DNA from 2 places in the Pseudonocardia sp. HH130629-09 genome. Region 1 is predicted to be linked to the other one. Evidence: riboswitches for the same ligand, from Rfam matches in the RefSeq annotation. Region 1 holds a riboswitch; the other holds the start of a gene.
What was found. A riboswitch is a leader RNA that binds a small molecule or an ion and turns the genes downstream of it on or off. The one in region 1 is predicted to bind cobalamin.
Positions count from the first base shown of each region.

Region 2: linked by a shared signal. The riboswitch ahead of metE (5-methyltetrahydropteroyltriglutamate--homocysteine S-methyltransferase) and the one ahead of XF36_RS00015 (ribonucleoside-diphosphate reductase subunit alpha) in region 1 are both predicted to bind cobalamin.

Region 1 covers NZ_CP011868.1:1,047-8,204, forward strand. Annotated here, with positions in the region: partial or broken gene XF36_RS29740 (HoxN/HupN/NixA family nickel/cobalt transporter) at 1-51, opposite strand, end outside; gene XF36_RS00010 (ribonucleotide-diphosphate reductase subunit beta) at 133-1,221, opposite strand; partial or broken gene XF36_RS00015 (ribonucleoside-diphosphate reductase subunit alpha) at 1,218-4,102, opposite strand; cobalamin riboswitch at 4,234-4,436, opposite strand; gene XF36_RS00020 (class I SAM-dependent methyltransferase) at 4,606-5,352, shown strand; gene XF36_RS00025 (hypothetical protein) at 5,356-5,742, opposite strand; gene XF36_RS00030 (ABC transporter ATP-binding protein) at 5,845-7,158, opposite strand, start outside.
Region 2 covers NZ_CP011868.1:922,336-929,493, reverse strand. Annotated here, with positions in the region: gene XF36_RS04415 (IS701 family transposase) at 1-500, opposite strand, end outside; partial or broken gene XF36_RS30020 (IS5 family transposase) at 555-1,452, opposite strand; gene XF36_RS04400 (histidine phosphatase family protein) at 1,730-2,287, shown strand; gene metE (5-methyltetrahydropteroyltriglutamate--homocysteine S-methyltransferase) at 2,455-4,722, opposite strand; cobalamin riboswitch at 4,849-5,065, opposite strand; gene XF36_RS04390 (hypothetical protein) at 5,308-5,580, opposite strand; gene XF36_RS04385 (hypothetical protein) at 5,645-6,178, opposite strand; gene XF36_RS04380 (hypothetical protein) at 6,498-6,824, shown strand; gene XF36_RS31275 (hypothetical protein) at 6,902-7,158, shown strand, end outside.

The DNA of each region.
Region 1 (7,158 bases):
GACGGCGTGCAGGGTCGAATCGTCGTCGCCGACCTGTCCGGAGAGTGCCCGGAAGATCCCTCACCTTGCGGGTAGGTCGGCCTGAACGCATGAGCGGACGGACCGACGTCGGCCGGTCCGTCCGCTACACCGTCAGTCCCAGTCCAGTGAGCCCCCGGTGCGGTACTCGGTCACCCGCGTCTCGAAGAAGTTCTTCTCCTTGCGCAGGTCCATCGCCTCGCTCATCCACGGGAACGGGTTCTCCGGCTCCCCGAACAGCGGGGCGAGCCCGATCTGCTCGGCCCGCCGGTCGGTGATGAACCGCAGGTACCGCTCGCAGGACTCGGCGGTGAGCCCGAGCATCCCGCGGGGCATGGTGTCGCGGGCGTAGGCGACCTCCAGCTCGCAGGCCTCCCACAGCATCGTCCGGATCTCCGCGACGAAGCCCGCGGTCCACAGGTGCGGGTTCTCGATCTTGATCTGGTTGATGCAGTCGATGCCGAAGTTCAGGTGGATCGACTCGTCGCGCAGGATGTACTGGTACTGCTCGGCGATGCCCACCATCTTGTTGCGCCGGCCGAGCGCGAGGATCTGGGCGAACCCGGTGTAGAACCACATGCCCTCGAACACCACGTAGAAGGCGACCAGATCGCGCAGGAACGCGCGGTCGTTCTCCGGGGTGCCGGTGCGGAAGTCCGGGTCGGACAGCGCCTGGGTGTAGCGCAGCGCCCAGGCGTCCTTTTCCGTGATCGACGGGACGGTCCGGTAGGCGTTGAACAGCTCGCCCTCGTCGAGCCCGAGCGACTCGCACACGTACTGGAACGTGTGGGTGTGCACCGCCTCCTCGAACGACTGCCGCAGCAGGTACTGCCGGCACTCGGGGTTGGTGAGGTGGCGGTAGACGGCGAGCACGATGTTGTTCGCGACCAGCGACTCGGCGGTGGCGAAGAAGCCGAGGTTGCGGGTGAGCATCAGGCGCTCGTCGTCGGTGAGGCCGCCGGGGGAGCGCCACAGTGCGATGTCGGCCTGCATGGCGACCTCGGTCGGCATCCAGTGGTTGGCGCAGCCGGCCAGGTACTTCTCCCAGGCCCAGGTGTACTTGAGCGGCAGGAGCTGGTTGACGTCGGCCCGCGCGTTGATCATGCGCTTGTCGTCGGCGTCGATCGGGGCGGCGCCGCGGGCGATCTCGCCGAGCCCGCTGGTGTCGGCGCCCGTGTGCCGGTCGGTGGTCGGGGTGCTCACTGGCAGGCCTCGCAGTCGGGGTCGTCGACCGAGCAGGCGGCGCCCGGGTCGAGATCGGGGGCGGTGACGGGGACCGCGGGCACGGTCGCCGCGGGCGACGGCGCCGGGGCCGCCGAGGCCGGGGCGGCCGCGGGGGTGCTGGGCACGCCGGTCAGTCGGCCGTCGGTGCCGGTGAGGGTGGACTTCTCGACGGCCGTCGCCGCGCGGGTGCGCAGGTAGTAGGTGGTCTTGAGGCCCGAACGCCAGGCCAGGCGGTAGAGCTCGTCCAGGGCGCGGCCGCTGGGGAGGCCAGGTAGAGGTTCAGCGACTGGGCCTGGTCGAGCCACTTCTGCCGGCGCGACGCCGCGGCCACGAGCCGGCTCGGCTCGATCTCGAACGCGGTCGCGTAGAGCTCCTTCAGGTCGGCGGGGACCCGGTCGATCTCGGCCAGCGACCCGTCGAAGTACTTCAGGTCGGCGACCATCACCTCGTCCCACAGCCCGCGCTCCTTGAGGTCGCGGACCAGGTGCGGGTTGATCACGGTGAAGTCGCCGGACATGTTGGACTTCACGTACAGGTTGAGGTGGATCGGCTCGATCGACTGCCCGACCCCGCAGATGTTCGAGATCGTCGCCGTCGGGGCGATCGCGAGCACGTTGGAGTTGCGCATCCCCTGGGTGCGGACCTTCTCCCGCAGCGTGTCCCAGTCCAGCGTGGACGACCGGTCGATATCGAGCTCGCCCTCGCCGCGGGCCGCGGCCAGCAGGTCGAGCGAGTCCAGCGGCAGGATCCCGCGGCTCCACAGCGACCCGTCGAAGCTGGCGTAGCGGCCGCGCTCGGCCGCCAGGTCCGACGACGCGGTGATCGCGTGGAAGCTCAGGAGCTCGGCCGAGGTGTCGGCGAACTCGACGGCCGCGCCGCTCGCGGGGGCGATGCGCTGGACGAACAGCGCGTCGGAGAAGCCCATCATGCCCAGGCCGACCGGGCGGTGGCGCAGGTTGGACCGGCGGGCCTCGGGGATCGTGTAGAAGTTGATGTCCACGACGTTGTCGAGCATCCGCACCGCGGTCGTCACCGTGCGGCGGAGCTTGTCCGCGTCGAGCCCGTCGCGCGTGACGTGCGCGGCGAGGTTCACCGAGCCGAGGTTGCAGACAGCGACCTCGCCCTCGTCGCCGGCGCGGGTGTTGAGGGTGATCTCGGTGCACAGGTTCGACGAGTGCACCACCCCCGCGTGCTGCTGCGGGCTGCGCAGGTTGCACGGGTCCTTGAACGTGATCCACGGGTGCCCGGTCTCGAACAGCATGGTCAGCATCCGCCGCCACAGCTCGACCGCGCGCACCGTGCGGTGCACCCGGATCTCGCCGCGTGCCGCGGCCGCCTCGTACTCGCGGTACCGCTGCGCGAACGCGGTGCCGTAGAGGTCGTGCAGGTCGGGCACCTCGTCCGGGGAGAACAGGGTCCACTCGGCGTCGGCCTGCACGCGGCGCAGGAACTCGTCGGGCACCCAGTTCGCGGTGTTCATGTCGTGGGTCCGGCGACGGTCGTCGCCGGTGTTCTTGCGCAGGTCGAGGAACTCCTCGATGTCGACGTGCCAGGTCTCCAGATAGGCACACGCCGCGCCCTTGCGCTTGCCGCCCTGGTTCACCGCGACGGCCGTGTCCCCGGCGATCTTGAGGAACGGCACCACCCCCTGGGAGACGCCGTTGGTGCCGCGGATGTGCGCGCCGAGGCCGCGGACCGGGGTCCAGTCGTTGCCGAGCCCGCCGGAGTACTTGGCCAGCAGCGCGTTGTTCCGGTAGCCGCCGAAGATCGACTCCAGGTCGTCGTCGACGGTGGTGAGGAAGCACGACGACAGCTGCGGCCGGGTGGTGCCGGAGTTGAACAGCGTCGGGGTCGAGGCCATGAAGTCGAAGCTCGACAGGACCTCGTAGAACTCGATCGCCCGGGCCTCGCGGTCGATCTCGCGCACCGCCAGTCCCATCGCGACCCGCAGGAAGAACGCCTGCGGCAGCTCGAAGCGCACGCCGCGCTCGTGCAGGAAGTAGCGGTCGTAGAGGGTCTGCATGCCGAGGAAGCCGATCTGCAGGTCACGGTCCGGGCGGATGGCGGCGGTGACCCGGTCCAGGTCGAAGGTCGCGAGCTCGGGGTCGACCAGGCCGATCGCGATGGCGTGGCGCAGGTAGTCCTTCGTGTAGGGCGCGTACCGCTCGGTCATCGTCGCGTGGTCCGGGGTCTCCCGGGTGCCCGCCAGGCGCGAGACGGCTTCGGCGCGGAGCCGGTCCAGCAGCAGCCGGGACGCCACCAGGGAGTACGCGGGCTCGCGCTCCACCAGGGTGCGGGCGGCCAGGACCAGGGCCTGGGCCAGCTCGTCGGCGGTGATGCCGTCGTAGACGGTGCGGTCCAGCTCGGCGAGCACCGGCTCCGGCGCGACGTCGGCGATGCCGTCGCACGCCTCGCCGAGCACCGCGGCGACCCGGTCACGGTCCAGCGGGGTCCGGCTGCCGTCGGGCCCGGTGACGTGCACGACCGGTGCGTCCGACGCGCGGTCCCCGCCGTCGCGTTCCCGGGCCCGTGCCTGCTGCTCGCGGTAGAGCACGTAGGAACGGGCGACCTTGTGGTGGCCGCCGCGCATCAGGGCGAGCTCGACCTGGTCCTGGATCTGCTCGACGTGCACGGCGTGCGCCGGGTGCCGGGTCAGCGCCGCGACGACCTGGTCGGTCAGCCCGGCCACGAGGTGGTGCAGCCGCGATGACGTCGCGCCCGAGTCCCCCTCGACCGCCAGGAACGCCTTGGTCGTCGCCACCGAGATCTTCGTGGCGTCGAACCCGGTCTCGGAGCCGTCGCGCCGGATGACGCGCAGGGTCGGGGGTGCTGTTGCCGGTGCAGCGGTGGAAGCCGTCACGGGCTCTCTCCTCGCGAGTCGCCGTCGCCTCCGGGGCGGGCGCGGTGCGAGGAGGCGGCGGGTCGGCGTGTCGTCGGCGGCCCACCGCACCCTGGCGCCGTCCCACGAGGCCCCGGAGCAGCGCGCACCGGTCGGTACGCGCACCGGTGGCAGGTCTTCGGACTCACGGGCGCACTGCTCACACCTACTGGCTGTCGCTTCCCGGGATCACTCCCAGTGCTGTTGACGGCGGTCGTTCCCGTTCACCGCTGCGGGGCAGTCCCGGATTCCCACCGGGTTCCCTCTTGCCTCACCGGCCCGTGCGGGCCGGTGAACCACCAGCGCTCCGGACACTACATCTGGTGCTTCAGTGCACGCGAGCCCCCTATCGGTTCCGGATTCGGCGCTCGCCGGGTCACGCACGGTGAACATCGCCGGGTCACCGGCCCGGCGGTCCCTTCCGCCCACCGGGCCACCCCGATACCGTCGGCCATACTGTTGCCATAGATGTGCAGGAGAGTGCGATGACCTTCGGAGCCGACCTCGACGCCGCGCACTGGCTGCGCCGGTGGGACGCCCAGCAGGAGCGCTACGTCCCCGACCGCGAGGAGCTGTTCGCGCTGGCGCTCGACGTCGTGGCCCGGCTCGCCGGCACGCCCGGACGGGTGCTCGACCTGGCCTGCGGGCCCGGGTCGTTCGCGGCCCGCGCGGCGGCGCGCTGGAGCGGGGCCGAGGTGGTCGGCGTCGACGTCGACCCGGTCATGCTGGAGCTGGCCCGGCGGACCACCGGTGAGCGCGTCCACTGGGTCGACGCCGACCTGTCGGGTCCGGGGTGGGTCGCGGCCGTCGGCGGGCCGTTCGACGCGGCCGTGTCGGCGACGGCGCTGCACTGGCTGCCGGAGACCGCGCTGCCCGACCTCGCGGCCCGGCTCGCCTCGGTGCTGCGCCCCGGCGGGGTGTTCGTCGACGTCGACACCCTGCTCGCCGATCCGGCCGCACCCCGGCTCGCCGCGCTCACCCTGGAGCTGCGGCACGAACGGACCGACCGCGGCCTGGTGACCGGCGAGGACTTCCGCACCTGGTGGGACGCCCTGGCGGACGAGCCCGGGCTGGACGGGCTGTTCGCCGAGCGCGCGCGGCGCTTCGCGGACCGGCCCACCGGTGGCTCGTCGCTGCGGGCCTGGGAGGACGCGCTGCGGGGCGCCGGGTTCGTCGAGGTGGCGACCCTGACCCAGGTGTTCGACCGGCGGACGCTGGTCGCGATCCGCTGACGCTCAACCGGCCGCGCGGCCCTCCTCGGAGGCGCGCAGCCCGGGGACGAACACGTGCGGGTCGAGGGCCGGTGGCCGCGGTGCAGCACCCGGCCCGCCCGCGCGGACCCATGCGGCGACGGCGTCGGTGGCCGTCGCGTCGAGCACGGCGCGCAGCCATACCGGCCGCGCCCCGGCGCGGCGGGCGCCCGGTGCCGGCGCCACCACCACGACGTCGGAGTCCGCGCACGGGCCCAGGCACTCGCTCGTCCGGAACCGGGCGTGCCCCGCCGCGCCGCCGGCGAGCCGGTCGAGCAGTGCGTCGTGGTGGGCGCGTTCGAGGTCCGGGTGCTTGCGGCCGGAGCCGCAGCAGCAGCCCCGGCAGACGGTGACGGCGGGGAGCGCGGACATGGCCCGACCCTACGTCACGACTGACGGACTGTTCAGGTGTCGGGGATGTCCGCGGCGACGACGAGGTACCCGGCGTTCGGTCGTACCGCCTCCCCGCGTCGCTCACCCCGTCGCGACCGGATCGGGTGTCGGGAGGACCCGGCCGTCGGCGACGGTCACCACCCGGTCCGCCGCGGACACCGCCACCGGATCGTGGCTCACGAGCACGACGGCGAGCCCGTCGCCGCACGCCCGGCGCAGCTCGGCCAGCACCAGCGCGCGGTGCTCGGCGTCGAGCGCCGAGGTCGCCTCGTCGGCGACCAGCACGGCGGGCCGCGCCAGCAGCGCCCGCGCCACCGACGCCCGCTGCAGCTGCCCGCCCGACAGCCCGCCCGGCCGCCGCGCCGCGACGTCCCGGGCCACCCCGAGCCGTGCCAGCAGGGCGGCGGCGTCGGCGTGCGCGCCGGCGCGGGACCGGCCGTGCAGCAGCACCCCCGGCCGCGCGACCTGGTCCAGCACCGGGCGGTGGTCGAGGAACGCCGACCGGCAGTCCTGGTGGACGTACTGCACCGGACGCCGGGTGCCGGCGCCGTCGACCCGCACCGTGCCCGCGGACGGCACCAGCCCGGCCAGCGCGCGCCCGAGCGTCGTCTTGCCCGCCCCGGACGGCCCGACGACGGCGACGAGCTCACCCGCGGCGACGTCCAGGTCCACCCCGGTCAGCAGGTCGACCCCGCCCGCGGTCCGCACGCCCAGTCCGCGCACCGCGAGACGGGCCGGTGCCCCCTCGGCGTCCCCGCGCGTGTCCGGCCCCGCCGCCGTCGCGGGGAGGTCGGCCGCGTCCCCGCGGGCGGTGACCCGGCCGCGGTCGAGGGCCACGAACCCGACCGGCGCGCGGTCGCCGAGTGCGTCGTCGAGGCGGCGCACGGAGTCGAGGTCGTGGGTCAGCAGCACCAGCGCCGTACCCCCGGCGGCGAGCGTCGCGAGCCGGTCGACCACCGCGCGGGTCGTGGCCGGGTCGAGGCCGGTCGTCGGCTCGTCCAGCACGATCACGGCCGGCGCGGTGACCAGGGTCAGGGCCAGCGCCATCCGCTGCTGCTGCCCACCGGAGAGCTGGTGCGGGAACCGCGTCGCGAGCTGCGGCTCGTCGCCGAGCCCGGCCCGGTCCAGCGCGTGCCGGACGGCGGCGGCCCGCGCGTCGCGGGCGGCCCGGCCACGGCCGTGCACGGTCGCGGCGAGCTCGTCGAGGACCGGGCCGGCCCGGCGCACCGGGTCCAGCACGATCCCCGGGTGCTGCGGCAGGTGCCCGACCCGCCCGGCCCGCGCCGCCCGGACGGCCCGCGGATCCGGCCCGACGAGCTCGGTGCCCGCAACGCGCACCGAGCCCGTGGGGCGCACCCCGGTGGCGGCCTCGCCCAGCAGGGCCAGGCCGAGCGT
Region 2 (7,158 bases), 920 kb from region 1:
GGCACCGCCGCAGCCCGGCAACGTTCCCGATCACCGGTCCACGACCTGGGCAGGTAAAGCTCACGATCGATCAACGTGCGGCCCCTGCCGCTGGCATAGGCGCAGAACACCCCGAGCTGGCAGTTCTCCACCCGGCCCGCAGTGCCGGAGTACTGGCGCTGCACCCCGGCCGACTTGGCCCCCTTCTTCAGGAACCCGGTCTCGTCGACGATCAGCACCCCGCCGGGCTCGCCGAGGTGTTCTGTGACGTAGTCCCGCAGGTCGTCGCGGACCCCGTCGGCGTCCCAAGCCGCCGAGTTGAGCAGCCGCTGCATCCCGTCCGGCGTCGTGTCACCGGCGACCTCGGCCAGCGTCCACCCGTTCTTCCCGGCCAACGGCGCCAACAATCCACGCACATACGCCCGCGCCCGACGCCGCGGCTCCGTCCGGAAGAACCGCCCCGCCACCAGCCCGAACAACCCGTCCAGGCCGCCGGCCCACGCCTCTAGGTCCTCCTCCACCTGCACAAGATCAAAGCCTAGCGCAGACCCACATCACGAAGTGCGGCTGGAGTACTAGGGTGTGTCTCCCAATGCGCGGAGCCAGGTGACGATTGCCTTCAGGACGGCGCCGCCGCGGAAGGTCAGGGCGAGCTTGTCGTAACGGGTGGCCAGCCCGCGCCACTGCTTGACGTGGCAGAACCCGCGCTCGACGACGTTGCGGTTTCGGTAGTCGACCGGATCGAATGCGGGCGGTCGACCGCCGCGTGAGCCCCGTCGTTTGCGGTGTCCCTGCTGGTCAGAGGGCTCCGGAATGACAGCGATGATCCGGCGCTCGCGCAGGTGCCGGCGGATCGCGCGTGAGGAGTAGGCCTTGTCCGCGCGCACGCGTTCGGGCCGGGTCCGGGGTCGTCCCGGGCCCGGTCGGGCGATGCTCAGGTGCGCCATCAGGTGCGGAAACATTGGCGAGTCGCCGCCCTGGCCGGGGCCGAGGAGGACCACCAGCGGGCGGCCGTGCCCGTCAACGAGCTGGTGGATCTTCGTCGACAGCCCTCCGCGGGACCGTCCCAGCGCGTGATCTGCTGGTTCGGCGAGCAGATTCGTGTAGTTCGATCCGGCCCCCTGTGTCGCGCTTGAGGGTCGCGGCGTGCTGGTGGGCACGGATGATCGTGGAGTCCACGCTGACCGCCCACCCGAGCACCTCGGCGGCGTCGGCCTCGACCAGAAGAGCAGCCAGGATGTGGTCCCAGGTGCCGTCGCCGCTGTAGCGGCGGTGCCGCTTCCACAACGTCTGCCACGGCCCGAACTCGGCTGGGACGTCGCGCCAGGGAAGCCCGCACCGATACCGGTAGATGATCCCCTCGAGCACCCGGCGGTCATCGCGGAACGGGCGCCCGCGACGACCCTCGGAGGAGGGCAACAGCGGCGCCAGACGGGCCCACTGGGCATCAGTCAGGACAGCGGTGCGCGGCACCGATCAAGCATCGCGCACCCCGGTCCGCCTATTTGGGAGACACACCCTAGCTCACCGGGTCCGGTCCTCCGGCCTCACCCGCGGCCGGAGGACCGCTTCTCAGGAATGGATCTTCCGAGCGGTCGCGACGAGGCGGCCGGAACGCGGAGGTCTACTGTGCGGATTGACCGGGTCCGGGTTCGGATCACTCGCCGAGCGCGTCGTCGAACGCTCGCATGAGGCGGAGCGGAGGTGTTCGGCGCTGCGAACCGACGTGAACCCCGATCGGAAGGCGAGGGTGACGTTCGTCGTCCACGCCGCGACCACCGCCACGGCGACAGCCGCGTTCGCAGTCGACGCGCCGCTGGACCAACGGTGGATCGCCGCGCTGACCGACGCCGCCCCTCGGGTGCCCCGCCACGACCACAGCCGCCACGGTCCGGATCCCGCCTCGTCCGAAACCCACAGCGGGCTGGGCCTGTCCGGCAGATCCGACGACGACCTCTGCCCCTGGGACCCGGGACAGTGGACCGGCAGGACCCTGGACGACATCGCCGAGGCCGACCCTCAGGGGCTCCACGCCTGGCTGACCGACCCCGACTCGACACCGCACGCCGGCGAGTCGCTGACAGCACTCATCGAGCGGGTACGCCGAGTTCTGGCCTCGATGCCGCCTGGACACACCATCGCCGTAGCCGGCGCCGCCATCGCGCGGGCAGCTGTCGTCACCACCATGGGCGCTCCGCCCTCCGCGTTCTGGCGGATCGACGCCGCACCCCTGACCGTCACCGACCTGCGCGGCGGCACGGACCGATGGACGGTCCGGTGCACCGGTCGGCCGCTCGACGAGTCCTGAGCCAGCCCAGGAACGGACCGCCCAGGCAATGGCGTCAGGCGATGGCGTACTGAGCGGGCTCTTCGGCCGGTGATGCGTTCGCCGGGCCGGCCGGCTCCGGATCGGACTCGGTGCGGTCGATCTCCACCGGACCCCGGCCCCGGAACGGGCCCGGGGTCCGGTGGGTCTCAGGCCCGGACCCGGCGGGCGGCGGCGACGAGGTTCGTCAGCGCCGCCACCGTCTCCGGCTCACCGCGGGTCTTGAGCCCGCAGTCCGGGTTGGCCCACAGCCGGTCGGACCCGATGTGCGACAGGGCCGCCCGCAGCTGCGTGGCCAGCTCGTCGGCGTCCGGGACCTCGGGCGAGTGCACGTCGTACACGCCCGGCCCGAGACCCCGCGGCACACCCGGACCCAGCTCGGCCAGCACCTCCATCCGCGACCGGGCGGCCTCCACCGTCGTCACGTCCGCGTCCAGGCCGTCGATCGCGCCGACGACCTCGCCGAACTCCGAGTAGCACAGGTGCGTGTGGATCTGGGTCGAGTCCTGCACGCCCCCGGTCGACATGCGGAACGAGTCCACCGCCCAGTCCAGGTACTCCTGCCGGTCGGCCTCCCGCAGCGGGAGCAGCTCGCGCAGCGCCGGCTCGTCGACCTGGACGATGCGGATCCCGGCCGCCTCGAGGTCGGTGACCTCGTCGCGCAGCGCGAGCCCAACCTGGCGCGCCGTGGCGTCGATCGGCTGGTCGTCGCGCACGAACGACCAGGCCAGGATCGTCACCGGCCCGGTCAGCATGCCCTTGACCGGCTTCGACGACAGCGACTGCGCGTACCGCGCCCACTCGACCGTGATCGGACGCGGCCGCGAGACGTCGGCGTACAGGATCGGCGGGCGCACGCAACGCGAGCCGTAGGACTGCACCCAGCCCAGCTCCGTCGTCGCGAAGCCGTCCAGGTTCTCCGCGAAGTACTGCACCATGTCGTTGCGCTCCGGCTCGCCGTGCACGAGCACGTCCAGGCCGATGCTCTCCTGGAGCTCGATCACACGCGTGATCTCGGCGCGCATACGCGCCTCGTACTCGGCGTCGTCGATCTCCCCCGAGCGGTGAGCCGCGCGGTCCTTCCGGATCTCCGCGGTCTGCGGGAACGAGCCGATCGTCGTGGTCGGGACCTCCGGCAGGCCGAGAGCGTCGCGCTGTTCCTTCGCGCGCACGTCGGCGGCTCCGCGCCGGTAGTGGTCGGACCCGAGCTCGCCCAGCCGCGCGCGCACCGCGTCGTCACGGCCGGAGGTCTCCCGCACCCGTTCCCGGAGTGCGGCCGCGGCGTCGAACTCCGCGGCGACCGACTCGCGGCCGTCCGCCAGCGCCCGACCGATCAGCACGACCTCGTCGACCTTCTGGCGCGCGAACGCCAGCCGGTCGGTCACCTCGGAGGGCAGCGCCGTCTCGACGGCCAGGTCGTAGGGCACGTGCAGCAGCGAGCAGGACGTCGAGACCCCCACCCGGCCCGCGACGCCGGTCAGGCGCTGTGCTTTCGCCAGCGCGGCGTCGAGGTCCGTGCGCCAGACGTTGCGTCCGTCCACGACGCCGGCGAGGACGAGCTTGCGGTCCAGGCCCTCGACCTTCTCGATGCCGTCGAGATCCGCGGCGCCGGCAACCAGGTCCAGCGCGATGCCGTCGACCCCCGTGCGCGCGAGCACCGGCAGCGCGCCACCGAGCCGTCCGAAGTAGCTCGCGACGAGGATCCGCGGACGGCGCTTCAGGGCGGCCAGGCGGTCGTAGGCGGTCCGCAGTGCGTCGACCTCGGCATTCGAGCGGTCGGCGGCGAACGCCGGCTCGTCGAGCTGGACCCATCCGGCGCCGGCCTCGGCGAGCTCGAGCAGCAGGTCCGCGTAGACCTCGACGAGCGGACCCAGCAGGTCCAGCGGAGTGAACCCCTCCGGCGCGCCGTCCGCCGCCTTGGACAGCAGCAGCAGCGTCACCGGACCGACCAGCACAGGGCGGGTCGTCACGCCCTGGCGCTGCGCCTCGCGGAAGTCTTCGATGACCTTTGTGCTGCGGGGGGCCAGCGCGGTGTCCGGGCCGAGCTCGGGGACGAGGTAGTGGTAGTTCGTGTCGAACCACTTCGTCATCTCGCACGCCGGGGCACCCTCGACGCCGCGGGCCATCGCGAACATCCGCCGGATCGGGTCCTCGATGCCGGCGAACCGCTCCGGCACGGCGTCCACGGCCAGCGCGGTGTCCAGGACGTGGTCGTAGTAGGAGAACGTGTTGCCCGGTACCGAGCCGAGACCGGCACCGTCCAACTCCCCCCAGGTGTCCCGGCGAATCCGGGCGGCCGTGTCCCGCAGCGCCGCCTCGTCGCTGCGACCGGCCCAGAACGCCTCGGTCGCACGCTTGAGCTCCCGGCGCGGACCGATCCGCGGATAGCCCAGCACAGTGGTGGTCGAACTCGTCACAGCTCTTCTCCTCGCGAGCGGTGGAGGATCCGCAGGGTGCGCGAGGAGGTGCGACGGCGTCCGAGCAGACGGGTGCCCGTGCGTCCGCTCGACCCTCCCTCGGGGCCACGGATCCGCGCACACCGGACGGCGCACGCACCGTCGGCAGGTCTTCGGACTCGTGGACGCCGATCTCGTACCTACTGGCCGTCGCTTCCCAGGAGCGGGTGCTCCCAGTGCTCTCGTGACGGCGGTCGTTCCCACTCACCGCTGCGGGGCAGTCCCGGACTCGCACCGGGTTCCCTCTTGCCCCGCCCGCTCCCCGTCACCGGGCCGCGGGCGGACCGTCGGCATCATCGAGCCTAGATCGAACCAGCCCAGACTGCAGCATCGGACTGCGAGCATGAACAGTCGTTCAGGCGATCGACCGGACGGCCAAGCTGAAGGTCGTCGTGAACGTGGCCCGCTCCGACCGTTCGAGGCTCGGCGAAGGTGCAGGTCGGCGTCAGGCGCCGGTCACCTCCGGGATGTGCAGGTTGCCACCTCAAATCGTGCGTACAGCCTTCTATCGCAATGTGGCCATTTCGCCTTGATCCCGAGCAACGGTCACCAACCTGCCGGGGCGTCACGGTCGTCCGGGACCGCAGCGTCGAGCCCGGATACATCGAGCCGGCCGTCCGGATGCATTCCCGGCCAGACCATCACCGGGACGTCGCCGACGTGCATCCGGTACTCCTGCCGGATCCCCTCAAGCTCGACCAGCGCCGTCAACGCATCAATCGCCTGCGTACGCGCCGTCGTCCCCGACGGCGCGTCACCGCCGGCCGTCCAGTCCACGTTCTCCACACCCGGCCGCAACACGCCCACCCGCCACTCCATACCCCGAGCATCGCGCGGATCGGCCCGGCCGCCCCAGCGGCCGGGCCGATCCATCCACAAACGGTCACTCCAGGTCCGGACTGTCCACAGCCAACAGATTCGCCGCCGACCGCCACCCGTTGAGCATCGCCGTGTACGCCGTCGCGTCGCACAGGTCCCAAGTAATCGGGCCGAGCTGCATCCGAAGCATCGTCGGCAACTCCGCACCCGGACGGGTCTCGTTCAGCGACGCGATCACTTTCGGCGCGCCGCCGAGCTGCACCATCGCCGCGACCGACCACGGTCCGGTCGCCATCACCCCACGACGGCGCCCGGCCAGGAACGGGGTCAGCGACCGCGCCAGCGGCGCCGCCTCGGTCCACGCCTGCTCGACCAGCCGCGCGGTGTAGTGGGTGCGCAGATACACCAGCACCATCCCGAGCGAGAGACCCAGCTGGCGTTCCGTGGTGCCGGAGTTGCGCAGGTCCAGCCGGACCGGCACCCGACCGGCGACCCGCACCGAGAACCCCATCACCTGCGCGGCACCGCCGCGGCGCTCCTCGAGGTCCTGCTCGACCGCGATCCGAGCCTGCTGGGCGGTGTTCTGTCGGCCGGTCATGGTGGCCTCCCGATGATCGTCGGGCCTGTCGGCCCGGGAACCCCTTGCGGGTGGCGGGGCGCTGTACCCCGCTGCCCGTCAGGGCGACCCGGCACGGCCGGCGAGGCTCGCGGTCCACGGGCAGGCCGAAGGCCTGTCGCGTAGCGACGCGAAGCGCCCTTGATCGGGAGACCGGCCGTGGCAAGCCACCGGGCCGTCAGGCCACGCCGCAGGCGTTCCTCCCGATCACTTGGCCGCGCGGCCGTGAGCGCCTACGGTCGATCGCTGATCCCGCTCCCCCGGGCTCGCATCCGCACGCGCATGTCATGGGGAGCCTTTGATGAGCGAGATGGGCCAGTTCCGGCCGCCGCCCCCTCCGCTGGAAAAGCCGATCTGGGTCGACTTCGACATGCTCTACGGCCCGGCTCGCGACGAGGTCGCGGCGGTTCCGGCCGGGTCGATCCGTGAACGGATGCATCACAGTCTGCATCTGACCGGACGCGTTCCCGGCACGCTGCGCGGCTGGGTCCGTTCCATCGACGGCCGCTGGCTCGGGTTGTGCGACTTCGTCATCCCGTCGATCGACGGTGCACAGGTCGTTCGACAGGAGGGTGTCGCGGTTCCAGCAGCGGCGCTCGCTCCTCGCACGTTGCCGCCGATGAGATAGGCGTCCATCGACAGGAAGGGAACTCGACCCGGATCGTTCAGTGGTGATCTGTCGGTCCGGCGTGTCACTCTTCTGCCATGACGGCGGCGACCGTTGAGCAGGTCGAGCAGATTCCCCGAGGGAATCTGCGGGTGCCGCGCGCGGACTTCGCATCGGTCTGGGCAACGGCGGCGCGGCTCAACGCCGCAGGCTCGGAGGTCAAGGGCCCGGACTGGTACGCGGGCGGAGTGGCCGCGACGTGTCAGTGGCTGGCCCGCGCGATGTACACGCCGCCGTGGGGGCCTCCGCGCCCTCCGCGCACACCGGCGACCGGGACCCGCCAGTTCGCATTCGA